Regions from separate parts of the Shewanella sp. WXL01 genome, predicted to be linked through region 2. Evidence: riboswitches for the same ligand, from Rfam matches in the RefSeq annotation. Region 2 holds a riboswitch; the other holds the start of a gene.
What was found. Region 2 has a riboswitch for thiamine pyrophosphate ahead of thiC (phosphomethylpyrimidine synthase ThiC). Riboswitches for the same ligand answer to the same signal wherever they lie in the genome.
Positions count from the first base shown of each region.

Region 1: it holds a riboswitch for thiamine pyrophosphate, as region 2 does, so the genes downstream of both, G3R49_RS07795 (TonB-dependent receptor) here and thiC (phosphomethylpyrimidine synthase ThiC) in region 2, are expected to answer to the same signal.

Region 1 is NZ_JAAIKQ010000002.1:615,213-623,004, forward strand. Features, by position in the region: gene G3R49_RS07775 (M61 family metallopeptidase) at 1-1,769, opposite strand, end outside; gene hinT (purine nucleoside phosphoramidase) at 2,064-2,417, shown strand; gene G3R49_RS07785 (PaaI family thioesterase) at 2,410-3,423, shown strand; gene G3R49_RS07790 (YcfL family protein) at 3,432-3,839, shown strand; TPP riboswitch at 4,096-4,229, shown strand; gene G3R49_RS07795 (TonB-dependent receptor) at 4,283-6,421, shown strand; gene G3R49_RS07800 (YkoF family thiamine/hydroxymethylpyrimidine-binding protein) at 6,504-6,764, shown strand; gene pnuC (nicotinamide riboside transporter PnuC) at 6,804-7,469, shown strand; gene G3R49_RS07810 (phosphotransferase) at 7,481-7,792, shown strand, end outside.
Region 2 is NZ_JAAIKQ010000013.1:44,423-52,214, reverse strand. Features, by position in the region: gene G3R49_RS18800 (HesA/MoeB/ThiF family protein) at 1-304, opposite strand, end outside; gene G3R49_RS18795 (bifunctional hydroxymethylpyrimidine kinase/phosphomethylpyrimidine kinase) at 294-1,979, opposite strand; gene thiC (phosphomethylpyrimidine synthase ThiC) at 1,979-3,940, opposite strand; TPP riboswitch at 4,077-4,177, opposite strand; tRNA gene G3R49_RS18785 (tRNA-Asp) at 4,471-4,547, opposite strand; gene G3R49_RS18780 (TIGR03503 family protein) at 4,793-6,124, opposite strand; gene dnaQ (DNA polymerase III subunit epsilon) at 6,135-6,863, opposite strand; gene rnhA (ribonuclease HI) at 6,946-7,425, shown strand; gene G3R49_RS18765 (class I SAM-dependent methyltransferase) at 7,512-7,792, opposite strand, start outside.

The DNA of each region.
Region 1 (7,792 bases), on a different contig from region 2:
TAAGCCTTACCCAACCACAGCTCAGCTTTGCTGTCGTCTTTAATGACTAGGCTTACGGTATCTTTCACCGATTCGGTTAATACCATAGTGCCTTGCATCAGTTGATCGCGGCGGAACCAATGTAGCTCAAGCTCGCTGCCAGCGCTGTAATCTTGCAGTAGCTTTTCAAACTCGCCATTGACTTGCAAACCATCAGCGGCAATTAGTACATCGCCTGCGCTCAAGCCTGCTAGGTGAGCAGGGCTGTTGTGGGCAACGGTGTTGATTTTGATCCCCATAGCTTGCGGGGCAAACTTAGCACCAAAGGCTATCTTGTTACCTTTGTCTGCTTTACCGCCGCCAACATCACTGCTACCTTCGCTAGCACGCAGCACTAGCTCAACACCAACTTGTTCAAGTAACTCGCTAAGTGGTAAATCCTCGGTTGAATCAAGCCATGCAAATAATTCAGAGCAGTCGCGATTAAGCAAACGCTCAATGATTTGTTGGTGAGTGTTATCTTGCGTGCCGATACCAGTTAAACCATGTTGCTGCCATAGCTCGCGCATTACATCATCGAGTGAGTATTTGCCGTTTGACTCAAGGCGCAGGGTTAAATCCAGCATTAGAGCGAACATTGCGCCTTTGGTGTAATAGCTAACAATGGCATTAGCAGCGTTTTCTTTTTGCTGGTAAAAGGTCGTCCAAGTGTTAAAGCTTGAGTCGTTTAGGGTTTGGATAAAGCGTCCTTCACCACGATAAACTCGGGTCATTAACTCGCTCAGCATATCCAAGTATTGGCTTTGGTTAACCCGGCCGCTGCGGTAGGTAATAAAGTCATCAAAGTAAGAGGTGATACCCTCGTATGCCCAAAGCTGTTTGGTGTACGACTCTTTTGATAAATCGAATGGGGTAAACTCAGCCGGTTTAATGCGCTTCACATTCCAGCTGTGGAAGTACTCATGGCTGCAAAGTGACAAATAAGTGCGATAACCGCTATCGACCTTGCTATCCATGCTTGCTGGTAAATCGCTTCGTGAGCACATTAACGCCGTTGATGCTTTATGCTCTAGGCCGCCAAAGCCTTTATCCAGTACAGTAGTCATAAATACGTAGCGTTCAAACGGCGCAGGCGTGCCAAAAAAGTTGATTTGATATTCGCAAATGGCTTTTAAGTCTTGCTCTAAACGCGCCATACATGCGCGGTGCTTGCCGCTTAGTACAATATCGTGAGGTACGCCGTTTGCTTCAAAGGTGCTAATGGTTAAATCGCCCATTTCCACAGGGTGGTCGATTAAATCATCGTAGTTGTCAGCGCTAAATTCACCAAAGCCAAATTGCTCACCTTGAGTGCGCTTCATGCTAGTAGCAACTTTCCAATCGCTCAGTTCATTAAGTGCTGGCGGCGCAATAGTCACGCTATGAGCATTGTCTTCTAAGCCATTCGCGGCAAGGAAAACACTGCTGCCGTTAAAGAAACCATGGTTAGTATCAAGGTGTGCAGTACGTACCGATAAGTCCCAGGCGTAAACCTGATATTCAACGCGCACGCTACCTGCTTGATTGTGTAGTTGCCAGGTTTGCTTGTCTTGCTGGCTAATGGCGATGTGCTTGTCTGACTCATCATATGCCTTAATACCGATGATGTTTTTAGCAAAGTCGCGGATCATATAGCTGCCAGGAAGCCAGGCTGGCAAGGATAGCGTTTGCTCTGCTAACGCATTTGGGATGGTAAAACTAACAGCAAATAAGTGGGCTTTAGGGTCAATCGCATGGATATGATAATGCATAGGGAGAGTCCAATTTGCGTGGTGAAAATTACTTATATTGGCGCTCATGCTGCCAAAAACACTGCAATTAGACAAGGATTAAGCGGTTATTGGTTGTTTTTACATTATATCGCTAGAGTCGGGAGGCTAAGGCTTGATAGAATTAGCTTTATTTCCTATTTTTGGTGAAAGATAAGCCTGCTTGGCTGAAGTTGTTTTCATGCTTAAACAATGAAGCAGCTTTAGCAATGAGATAAGGGCTTAGGCGTAACCAATATTCTTTTTTAAGTCAGCGACTGTATAGAGGAAGCAAAAATGGCCGAAGAAACCATATTTAGTAAGATTATCCGCCGCGAAATTCCTGCCGATATTCTTTATCAAGACGAGTTAGTCACCGCCTTTCGTGACATTGCACCTCAAGCGCCAACGCATATTTTGATTATTCCAAATCACCTTATTCCTACCGCCAACGATGTAAAAGCATCAGATGAAAAGGCTTTAGGCCGTATGATGACTGTAGCAGCAAAGCTTGCTGACGAAGCTGGCATTGCCGAAGACGGCTACCGCTTGATCATGAACTGTAATAAGCATGGTGGCCAAGAGGTTTACCATATTCACATGCACCTTGTGGGTGGTAAGCCATTAGGACGTATGCTTGGTCATGACTAATCCTTCAACTACGAACAAGCAAATTGTTAGCCCAGAGTTTTTTGAGTTAACCGATGTCGCTAAGCGCTTTGTTAATCAACTGGCGCAATGTCGCCGTCTTGGGTTTGATGTAAAAGAGGGCAGTGCTCACCACGTGTTGATTGAGCTGCCATACAGCAAAGATATTATTGGCTACCCAGATACCGGCGTTATTCACGGCGGGGTGATCACAACCTTAATCGATACTGGCTGCGGCGCTGCTGTGGTTTGTGCGATTTTAGATAAGTATAAGTCGCTTGAGATCTCACCTACGCTTGATTTACGTGTCGACTATATGCGCCCAGCTGAGCCAAACAAGTCGGTGTTTGTGCTAGCTGAGTGTTATCGTTTAACGTCAAGCGTGGCGTTTACGCGCGCGATTGCTTATCAAGACAGTATTGATGCCCCAATTGCTCACGCCGTTGGCTCATTTATGCGTATTAGCCCAGAGATGATCAGCGATGAGTTTCGTCATTCATTAATTGGTGATAACTGTGAGCAAGTGGCATTAGATGCATCAAATAGAGCCAAAGAGTTTGCCGAACAAAATCAGCGAATTGAGTTTCAAGATGTGGTTAAACGCGCCATTGAAACCAATAACTACACCTATCTGTTAGAGAAAGTACCGTACTCGCAGTTTATTGGTATTTCGGTAGAACGCTTTGGCGATGAAATGGTGTTTAAGTTGCCAGCTAAAGCTGACAATATCGGCAACCCAATCTTGCCAGCTATTCACGGCGGGGTGATTGCAGGCTTTATGGAAATGTCGGCCATTGTGCAGCTTATGGTGTTTATGACGGCTAAGAAAGTGCCTAAAATTGTCGACTTTTCGATTGATTACCTCCGCGCTGGTTTGCACCAAGATACCTTTGCCGAATGTAAAATTACTCGTCAAGGCCGCCGCGTGGCGAATGTAAGCATTAATTGTTGGCAGTCTAACCGTAAGCAGTTAATTGCCACGGCGCGAGCACACTTTTTATTAGAATAGGAGTTCCCATGAAACTATTGAAATCGGCTTTGATTGCGTTGGGTTTAGTTGGCTCAGCGGTTATGTTTGCCGGGTGTGCAAATCATACCTCGGGTTTATCGGCCAGTTCTGACGGCAACGTGCGCGTTGACAACGCCACTTTTAACCGTGAAGTTGCCATTGGTAATCTACGCTCAAAAATGACCTCAAATATTATGGAAGGCGCAGCGGTCATTTCAAGCAAGGTTGCTACTGACCTGCGTTTGCAATACAAGTTTACTTGGTACGATGCCAGCGGTTTTACCATTGAAGATGAAGCCACAAGCTGGAAGTCGTTAAAACTGCACGGCAAGCAGCAAATGCAAGTAAGCGCAGTCGCGCCTAATGCTAATGCAACTCGCTTTGAAGTGTATGTGCGCAAAGCGTTTTCAAACTAAGTCACTTGCTTAATTCGTTTGGTCAATTCTCTTATTCAATTCTCTTAGCCAATAGTTTGAGTGTGAGAAATCCTGCAAACAAGCGTGACCATAAAGCCAGCTAACACTAGCTGGCTTTTTTAATGGAATTTTCAAGGTTTTTGTAATAGGTAAATCACTCAATCTGTGCTGCAGGTCAACTTGGTTAAAATTCATGCTTATAAGTGAGTAAATTGTTTTAATTTGAGTGTAAAGCCACAGGGCTTTGGGTATAATCGACGCCGCCAAGGGGTGTTAGTTGCTGCGTTTATCGCACGTTTTTATTGCAGCACTAACTGAGATGTTTTTTTAACAAACCCTTAGAACCTGATCCGGCTCATACCGGCGTAGGAATAGGCCGCAAAATCTACCTGCACAGACCTTACTATGCTTGCCGGATCTCAAAATCGGAATTTGAGGTCCTCATGTCGTTTAAAAAGAAATCTTCTCTCGCACTAGCCATTATTGCGAGTTTCCATGCCAATGCTGATCAAATTGAAGTCGCTCCTGCTGATGAAGCGATGGAAGTGATAGTGGTTAATGCTGACTTTAACCAAATTAACATTGAGCGCATGCCATCAAGCGTGACTGTGATTGGTGAGCAACAGATTAAAGATGAAGGTGCGCAGCACTTTGAAGATGTATTGAATTCTATTGCCAACTTTAACTGGTCTGGTGGTAGCTCGCGCCCGCGTTATTTCCAAATTCGTGGTGTGGGTGAGCAAGAGCAATATCAAGGCGCGCCAAATTCATCTGTAGGCTATGTGGTTGATGATATTGACCTATCTGGTCTAGGTATGGTGTCGAGCATGTACGACATGCAGCAGGTTGAAGTACTGCGCGGCCCACAAGGTACCCAATACGGTGCTAACGCACTGGCTGGTCTTATTTATCTTAAAAGTAATGACCCGACCGAGCATGCAGAGCATGGCGCAAAAGTGAGCTTAGGTGATGATGACCTACGTACTTTTTCTGGCTTTAGCTCAGGCGCAATTACTGAATCAGGCAAGGTGCTATACCGCGTTGCGCTTGAAAAGCATGACCAAAATGGTTTTAGAACCAACGAATATTTAGGGCGTGATGACACCAACAAGCGTGATGAGTTAACTGCACGCGCAAAATTGCGTTGGTATATGACAGACGATCTTCAAGCTGATCTCACCTTAATGCACGCCAACTTTGACAATGGCTATGACGTGTGGACGCTTGATAACAATGGCTTTAACACCTTAACTGATCAACCTGGTGTGGATAATCAAAAAACCACTGGTGCTGGTCTTAAGTTTATTTACTCTGGCGGTGAGGGCTTTGAGTTAACCTCATTAACGTCATTCGCGAAGACTGACCATCGCCACATGTACGACGGTGACTGGGCTAACCCTGACTACTGGGGCGGTAAAGATTGCGAAGGTGAAGCATGCCAATACGATTACACCTGGGATAAGAAAGCTAATCGTCAGACTATCACTCAAGAGTTTCGTTTTACCTCAACTGAATCTGGTCGTATTTGGAACGGCACCACAGATTGGTTAGTGGGTTTATACGCAATGAACCTTAAAGAAGACAATGACTTATATTCTGAGTACAACACCTGGCCAGACGAAGTCCTAGTATCTGAATACGATGCGACTAACTATGCAGCATTTATGCAGTTTGATACTCAGTTAGGCAATGATTACCTGTTGTCGACAGGTCTGCGTATTGAGCGCCGCGTAAGTGATTATAAAGATACCAACGGCGATAACTTTGATCCAAGTGAGAACATGTGGGGCGGTCATATCGCGCTATCGAAAGCAATTAATGTTGATCACAACGCCTATGCACGTATCGCACGTGGTTATAAAGCGGGTGGCTTTAACATGACTTTGCCACCTGAGCTGGCTGATAAAAAAGAGTTCACCGCTGAAACCCTATACAACTATGAGTTAGGTTTAAAATCTAGCTGGTTAGATGGCAATGTGGATACCAATATCGCGTTGTTCTATATGGATAGACGTGATCAGCAGGTATCAGCTTCATTGCAAGACCCTGAAAACCAACAGCGCTTCATTCTATTTACTGAAAATGCTGGTAGTTCAAACAACTATGGTGCTGAGGTTGATGCTAAGTGGTATGCCAGCGACAACATCGAAGTATACGGTAGCTTAGGTTTACTGAATGCAACCTATGGTGACTATAAGTACAAAGACAAATACGGCTCTGAGGTCGATTTATCTGGTCGCGATCTGGCGCATTCACCAAAGTACACCTACAGCTTAGGTATGACGTACTTTAGCGACGCAGGTTGGTTTGCCAACCTTAATGCTAGCGGCAAGAGTGATTTCTACTACTCTGATAGCAATGATTCTAAGTCTGAAGCTTACACTATCTTTAATGCGCGCATGGGCTATGAAACCGATACCTGGTCTGCTTATGTTTGGGGTCGTAACCTAACTGATGAGAAGTACGGCGTGCGTGGCTTCTTCTTCGGTAACGAGCCAGATCAAGGCTGGGTTGATAAGCAATACATCCGTTATGCCGACCCGCGCCAAATTGGCGTAACCTTTGACTATAAGTTTATGTAAGCGATAGGTTTAATAGTCACTTAGTGTTTAGTGCGGCGGTGTAATACCGCCGCATTTGTTTGGAAAAAGCCTGGAGAGAATGATGAAACTGACCGTTGAAATCAGCATGTATCCGTTTAATGAAAACTATATTGATCCAATCAAATGGTTTATCTCGCGCCTTGATAAATACGACAATATTCAGCGTGTAACTAATGCGATGGCGACACAAGTTTGTGGCAATTATGATGATGTGATGCAAATGCTCAATGTTGAAATGCAAGCTGCGCACGAAAAGTGGGGCAAGGCAGTATTTGTATGTAAGTTTATTGGCGGTGAATTAAACCTAAGTCACAGCGAGTAAATGCTCATCAATTCCATGAACGAATAATAAGAAAAAGAGATGGTAGATACTTTATTACAAGCTGCGAATGAAATCAGCGTGATGACCGTGTGGGAATTGATTGCGGTGATTTTAGCGGTTGCCTATCTGGCGTTAGCAATGAAAACCAGCAAGTGGTGTTGGCACGCGGCCTTCATCAGCACGGCGATTTATACCGTATTATTTTGGCAAGTATCCTTGCTAATGGAGTCTGTGCTTAACGTTTACTATATGGCGATGGCTGTTTATGGTTATTGGCTTTGGACGCAAAAACCGAAGACGGAGGCTGATAGCACGCCGAGCACGGACAACAAGCAAGATGGCTCTTTGATCGAATCCTGGTCTTTAGCCAAACATGGGGTAGTTATTGCCATTACTGGAGCTGTTTCTTTGCTGCTAGGTTATTTGATGGCAACCTATACCCAGGCTTCATTTGCTTATTTAGATGCTGCCACAACCTGCTTTGCGGTGATGACAACTTACCTAGTGGCTAAAAAAGTGCTGGAAAACTGGATTTATTGGGTAGTCATCGACCTAGTCAGTATTTATTTATACTTCCAAAAAGGGTTGATGCTAACCACAGTATTATTTGTCGGTTATGTGTTTATGGCGATTGCCGGATACTTTATGTGGCGCAAACGCTACTTGGCTCAAACCGCAATTAACCCAAATTTAGCAACAACGTAGGCGCGAGCTAAGTGTTCATTGAACTTATTAAGCCTTACCTTACTCACGCTCAGCTTAAGTGTGTGCAAACCATGCCCGCTGCGTTATTTGAATCACTTGAACAAAGCTGTCAGCAGGTGTCAGCTTTGTCCCACGGGTTGAGCAATGACAATTTTCGCTTGCACTGTATCGGTGGCGATAAGGTGCTGCGCATTAACCGTCAGACTAGTGAGTGGTGTGATAGGGCGCTTGAAGTTGAGACCTGGCAGTTTGCCTATGCGCAAGAATTGGCGCCAAAGCTATTATGGCATGCTGCCGACTATCAAACTTATTTAAGCGAGTTT
Region 2 (7,792 bases):
TGTGACCCGCGTTTATTCTCGTCTTCGCATCAAGATTGCCATATACGCCGGCACCAACACCCGCTGCAACGAGTTGGTGTGCTACTTGTGCCCCTAGTCCACCAGCGCCAATAATCAACACTTTGGCGTTAAGCAGGTTCTCCTGACCTAGCTCGCCAAAATCTTCGACAAATATCTGCCGTGAAAACTCAATAAACTGTTTATCGGTTAACTTGGTCCTATCTGTCGATGCGATAGTCGCTGAAGAGTCCGTGGTTGGTGTAATAGCACCTGAAGAATTAGCGTCGTTTGTACTAGCTGGCATCCGACAAATCCTTAGCCAATCGCTTTGCACCTATAACGGTTTTACCCGCTAACCAATCATCACGTAGGCGCTTAAAAGCCTCGATAGGATCAGCAGCTTTAGTAATAGCACTCACCACCGCAATACTCGCTACCTGAGTGGCGCTAACCTCGTCTAGATTGGCTTGGTTTATCCCGCCAATCGCTAGTGTTTGGTAATGCGGGTTAAGTAATTCACTGTAGCGCGCAAGCTGAATCAAACCTTGAGGAGCTGAAGGCATCTTTTTGGTTTGAGTCGCAAAAATATGCCCAGTTGCGATATAGCTTGGATGCAATTGGTGAGCAAGTTGAATTTCAAAGTAACTATGACTTGATAATCCCAGTGCTACGCCAGCATTAGCTAAAGCTTCTAGGTCAGCTGTCGCAACATCTTCTTGGCCTAAATGCACGCCAAATGCACCATGTTTTAGCGCTAGCTGCCAGTGATCATTTATAAATACCTGACTATTAGTCTCCCGCCCTATGCGAACGGCACGTATTATCTGTTTCTCGAAGGATTGCTGCTCGACGTCATATGCATCAGTATTAGGCAAAGCTTGTGATTTAAGGCGTAGCTGCACTGTATTGCAACCCGCTCGGCAGAGACTCTCAAGTAGCTTGATATCATCAACCACCGGATACACATCCATGACTTGAGGTAATTCAGCAAATTCAACCGTTGGCATCGATTGATTTAACAAATCAACACTAGGCATCAAGGTTAAATCATTTGGCCAACCAGTGCGCGCTAGGCAACCTTTACCAGCCCCTTTTGCGTAACCATTCGCAAGCCCCTTGTTAACGTAGGCTTTTGCCAACACTACGGCGTCATGAAGAACCAAGCCGTGGGCAAGAAAACAGGCGACTGCACTTGATAAGGTGCAACCTGTGCCATGATTATTGCTGCCATCGAGCATTGGCGAGCTAAGTACAAACGTTTTGTCGTTATGATCAACGCTCGCACCAGCCACAAAACGCGTCACATACACATCTTGTGCTTTGGATGTGCTGTTTGTAGTTTCAGAGCCAATTTGCTCACCAGTTAGCGCGTCACCACCGGTCACCAACACATGACAATCAAGCAAACGACTAAGCGTTAATGCGTCTTGCTCTGTTTGCGACAGCTTTGAGTGATTAAGCTGTAGCAAAGGTCGATAATTATCATCAACCAAACGCGCAAGCTCGTGCTGGTTAGGTGTAATCAAGGTGATCAGCCCTTTTAAAGGACTGAAATCAAGACTTGAAGCTAAAGCATCGCCGCAACTGGCAACCATTACCGGGTCAAGAATAACAGGGACAGTTTTAGTCTTTGACTCTTTGCTATTCACCTTCGCTAGCATATTCGCGATGGCGCTAACCTGAGACTGCTCGGTTAATAAACCGATTTTAATTACGCTGGGCGCTAGATCGGCAAGTAGCGCATCAAGTTGCGCAGTAAAATCCTGCTCGCTGACACTTGCAACCCGAGTAACAGCTACAGTGTTTTGAGCAGTAATTGCGGTAATTAGGGTACATGGGTGACAATCTAAGTCGACAATCGTCGCCAGATCTGCTTGAATGCCAGCGCCTCCGCCACTGTCTGAACCGGCAATAGTCCAGACAATCGGCTTGCTAGTGCTACTGTTTATCAGTGACTTATTTTGTGATGCGTTAGCCATTAAGCCTCTTGCTCCTCAGCTAGGGCCTTCTCATGGTATAAAGCGGCTCCCGACTGGTTGAACTCTTGAGACTTTTTCGCCATAGCTGATGCAATTTCAGTATCTGACAGCGCTTGTGGCTCAAGTTGCGGCGTTGCATCTTTAACCTCAATCACCTGCTCTAAGCTTGCAGCATATTCGCGTACATCTTGGGTGATTTTCATTGAGCAAAACTTTGGGCCACACATAGAGCAGAAATGCGCAACTTTTGCAGACTCTTGAGGCAAGGACTCATCGTGATACGCACGGGCAGTATCTGGGTCTAAACCTAAGTTGTATTGATCTTCCCATCTAAATTCAAAACGGGCTTTCGATAATGCATTATCACGCATTTGCGCTGCTGGATGACCTTTTGCCACATCAGCTGCGTGAGCTGCGATTTTATATGCAATCAGTCCTTGCTTTACATCTTCTTTGTTAGGTAAACCAAGGTGCTCTTTAGGGGTAACATAACAAAGCATAGCAACACCATACCAAGCCATCATGGCTGCGCCGATCCCAGATGTAAAGTGGTCGTAACCTGGCGCAATATCCGTTGTTTGCGCGCCTAGCGTGTAGAATGGGGCTTCGTCACAATGCTCAAGTTGCTTTTCAACGTTTTCTTTTAAAAGCTGCATTGGTATATGACCTGGACCTTCAATGATGGTTTGTACATCATGTTTCCAGGCTTTCTTAACAAGCTCACCCAATGTTTCTAGTTCGGCAAATTGCGCTTCATCGTTTGCGTCGGCAATTGAGCCAGGGCGCATACCGTCACCAAGTGATAGAGACACGTCGTAAGCTGCGCAGATTTCACAGATCTCATCAAAGTGTTCATAAAGGAAGTTTTCTTTGTGATGGCTCAAACACCACTTAGCCATGATAGAGCCGCCACGAGAAACAATACCTGTGACACGTTTGGCGGTCATCGGCACATAACGCAGGAGAACTCCTGCGTGAATAGTGAAGTAATCCACACCCTGCTCGGCTTGTTCAATCAAGGTATCTTTAAACACTTCCCAACTTAGATCTTCAGCAACCCCGTTTACTTTCTCAAGCGCTTGGTAAATTGGCACAGTGCCAATCGGTACAGGTGAGTTACGAATGATCCACTCGCGGGTTTCATGGATATAGCGACCAGTTGAAAGGTCCATCACAGTGTCAGCGCCCCAACGGGTCGACCACACCAACTTCTCAACTTCTTCTTCAATTGAGCTAGTCACCGCTGAATTACCAATATTAGCGTTAACCTTTACCAGGAAGTTGCGACCAATAATCATCGGCTCAGCTTCAGGGTGATTAATATTAACTGGAATGATCGCGCGGCCGCGGGCAACCTCAGAGCGGACAAATTCTGCAGTAATAGGCTCGCCAACTAACGCACCAAAACTCTCACCTGGCGCTTTACGGTTTAACTGCTCATCTTGTTTAAGCTCAGCGCGTGCCATGTTCTCACGGATGGCAATGTATTCCATTTCAGGGGTGATGATCCCCTGCTTTGCATAGTGCATTTGGGTGACATTTTTACCCTGCTTAGCGCGAATAGGTTTAGGTAGCTCTTCAAAGCGCAAGTGATCTAAACCATCATCAGCCAAGCGTTGCTGAGTGAAGTTTGATGAAACATCAGCCAGCGCTTCGGTATCCTGACGCGCTTCAATCCAATGCGAGCGGATTTTTGGCACACCTTTACGCACATCAATCTCAGCATTCGGATCGGAGTAAACGCCGGCACAGTCATAAACGTGAATAGCAGGATTCTTTTCGGTAATTGGCGCGTCTTTGGTGCCACCAATGATGGTATCGGTTTGGTTGATTTTACGCATACCGACTTTAATGCAATTGGGCCCATCTAGATAAACTTTATCTGAATTTGGATGCAAAAGCGGCTTTAAGTTGTTGATAAATTCTTGGGCTTGGTTTCGTGTTTGACGACGATCTGACATTAGCAACCTCGAGTAATTATTAATTAAGTTGCTTGTCTGGAGAAGTTGCCAGCGCATTGCTAGTGCAATGTAAGGAACAATAGATAGACCAAAGCTAAGCGGGTGAATTTCACTTATGGTTTATTGATGCCTATGTATCGTAATGACGCTTGTTTCCTTCGCAGGTGTTAGCCTGATCAGGTTCAACGGATCCCGAATTAACGGTCTCAGCCAATAATGGCACTCCGACAAGATGCTTGCAGTATAATCACAAGCTTATGTAGCATGCAATAGAATTTATCTTGGTCTAATACCAATTAGCATAAGTATTTGTTCATTCTTACTGGTTAAAACCTCTTATAACTTCGTTAGAAATTTTGTAGGTAGAATTACTGGCTAGCGGCAATTTCCGCCTTGTTCTAAGCGGTTTTACCTGCGCAATATCTGACCACTTAATTATCCCAATTGGTATAGTTTGTTTCAAGAAATTGATATTTGCAGAGCGCAGAAACGACAAAAGCCTCATCTTTCGATGAGGCTTTTGTCTTATTTGGCGGAGCGGACGGGACTCGAACCCGCGACCCCCGGCGTGACAGGCCGGTATTCTAACCAACTGAACTACCGCTCCACTCAAGTGCGATGAATAATAAAGACCTCTCGGATTAGCGTCAACACTTTTTTTATTGCTTTATGACTGTTTAGCTAAATTTTACTCACTTTGGTCAATTTGCAGCTATTTTGTGCCTGTACACATAAGCTTTTGCCCATAAATTGAGCGAACCGACAATAGATAATTATTCCGTAAAAACAACAAGTCACGTTAAATAATTAGAGGTTTAAGTTAAATCGCCTTAGCAAAACGACCCACCACGTCTATTTGTCATCAGGTATAGATAGATCAATATCATCCATACCTTGAGTATTCCCGGCTTGCAGCTCCTCTTCCGCTAACTCCTGCTCTGCCGCTGCAAGCGCCTTATTCAAGCTTTGCTTCTTACGCCAGATAATCAAAGCAAGCACTCCCAACAATAGAACGCTTACATTTATTGAAATAATCCAAAATACTGCTTTATCTTTGGCCTCTTGCTCGGCCTTTGCTTCCTCAGCCGCTGCGATTGCAGCTAATTCCTCAGCCGATGGTGGCGGTGCTGGTGGCTCAAGATAGTTAAAAAACATTTCTGGAAGATCGACAAAGATCTCTCGTCCACCCATGGTAGTTGATACAGCATTACCTTTAATACGATAACTGCCGTACTCAGTCACTTTTGGCAATGCTAGTAACGTACGCTTGTCGTTCATATCCAGCAAAGTAATTGGAATGTTAAGTCCGGCTGGGCCTATCATATCGAAGTGGAAATGGGTTTCTTCTAGCTTAACCGCATCAGTTATAGCAAGTTCTAAAGTCCACGAGCCCGATTGCGGATCTTCATCTGGAATAACTTTGGCAGTAATAGGCCTTTCTGATAATGTGAAAGGGCTGCTAAACTGGCGCTCGAAAATATTATTTCTAGCGGTGACTTGCAGCGTGTAGTCACCCGTAGGTTGGTCAAGATTGACATCACCTGTGAACTCACCATCGTCAGCGGCTTCATCGAGCTTTTCGCCATTGTCTTGGTATTTCCCAGCAATAACGATACCTGTAGCAAAGTTCTTGTCGCTACTGTCACTGTCACTAATAAATCTTGCTGTCCACTCCAACATATAATCCATGCCTGGAATGGTAATAAGCTCTTCATCGCCATTGAGATAAGCATGAACTTTGATACGCTCACCGCGAAATAGAGGCTGTGGAAACGGGTCGACCTCAATTTGCAGGTCGCTCACCTTCTTTATTTCTGAGCCTTGAACGATTGCGCCAAGTAATTGCCAGGGACCTGGCATGGGATTTTCGATGTAAATCATATCCCCAGCAACACCATCCACCCACTTAACGTTTTCTGGGTGACGAGATGAATACCATTTACTGCCGTCTGGCAACACAATAACAACGGGCGCACTACCATATTGACGTTGGATCAATAGCGTCATCTTGCTTACCATGCTATCGATTCTAAAGCGGTTTTTTAATTCCTGAGCTGTTGAAGCATTAACGATTTTACTTTGCATTTGTGCAACTGCGCCTAAGCTAACTAAAGTTAAACTCAGCAGCGCTGTCGCAACCGTCTTTATTAGAAGTTGAAATGAATGCTTCGCAATCGATGCCATAGAGAAATGCTTATCCTCGCCAGAGACATTTGCCAGACTTTGCAACTAAATCAAGTCTTTGTTCGTGTGATACTAATTCATCGGCAGATGCGGAGATCACTTTAAGATTTAATCTGCTAGTATCAATTTTTGCCACGCCACCATCTTCTTGGTTGGCTTCATCGGCAGACAAATTGAACTTGATTTGCCCACCTGTCATGATCAGGTAAACATCAGCTAAGATCTCGGCATCGAGTAACGCGCCATGGTAAGTACGACGACTATTGTCTATGCCGTAACGCTTACATAAGGCGTCAAGGTTATTCTTTTGTCCTGGATGCAGATGCTTGGCAACTTCAAGGCTATCAAGAATTTGACACATATTAGCGGTGACAGGCCCAGTTGGCTGCAGCATACTAAATTCATGATCCATAAAGCTAATATCGAACGGTGCGTTATGTGCCACGATTTCGGCGCCATCAATAAAATCGATAAAGTCTTTCGCTATTTCATGAAACCTTGGCTCTGAGGCGACGCGCTCATTAGTGATACCGTGTACTTCAATCGCCTCTTCATCAATCAACATACCCGGATTAATATACTGGTGATAAGTTCGTCCAGTTAATTTACGGTTGATAACTTCAACACAACCGATTTCAATAATTCTGTGACCGATATAAACCGGGCCACCAGCTTGGTTCATACCCGTTGTTTCAGTATCGAGAATAATTTGCCGTGGGGCACTAGAAACAATATTCATTAATGATAGTTCTCAGTTAACAAGGCTTTATGGGCACAGTATAATCGCGCCAATTAAAAATTAAGACTATGGTAGCAATTTGATGCGACAACTAAAACAGATCTCAATATTTACTGATGGTTCATGTTTAGGTAATCCAGGCCCTGGTGGCTATGGCGTCGTGATGAAATACAAACAACATACCAAAGAGCTATCAGCTGGATTTGAGTTGACTACCAACAATCGTATGGAGCTACTTGCCCCAATTATCGCCCTTGAAGCACTATTTGAGCCTTGTAAGATCACCCTCACCTCTGACAGTCAATACATGCGCCAAGGGATCACAGGCTGGATTAACGGATGGAAACGTAACGGCTGGCAAACCAAAGCTAAGACACCAGTCAAAAATGTAGATTTGTGGAAACGGCTCGATAACGCAATCGCGCAGCATGAGATCGACTGGCGTTGGGTAAAAGGTCACTCTGGCCATATTGAGAATGAGCGCTGTGATGTGTTAGCTAGAACAGCCGCAGAAAGTCACCCTACCACTGTTGATGAAGGTTACATCGCCCAAAACAACTAAGTGTAAAAAGTTAAGCGCTAGCAGTTAACAGATAAATGCGTTTATTACGAGCCAGCACACAAGCAACCTTTACTGCTCGGAGCTTGTTATTGCTTGGTATTAGTTATCACTTGTGAGGACAATTTGGCTGAACGCCCGGCACTGGGTGCGGGAGACCAATTACCTGCGCGCTGCTCACGTTTACTCTTAACCCGAGTCAATGGCATTTCAATTTTACGCGCTACGATTAAGTAAACCGAGCCAGTATTTGGTAGCCAGGATTGCAGCTTATCTTGCAAAGACTTTAATGTAGAATTCGTCGTCAGCAGCGAGTCAAACATAAAGCGCTCATCACTTTGTACTTGAAAACCCAGCAGCCCTAGCCAAT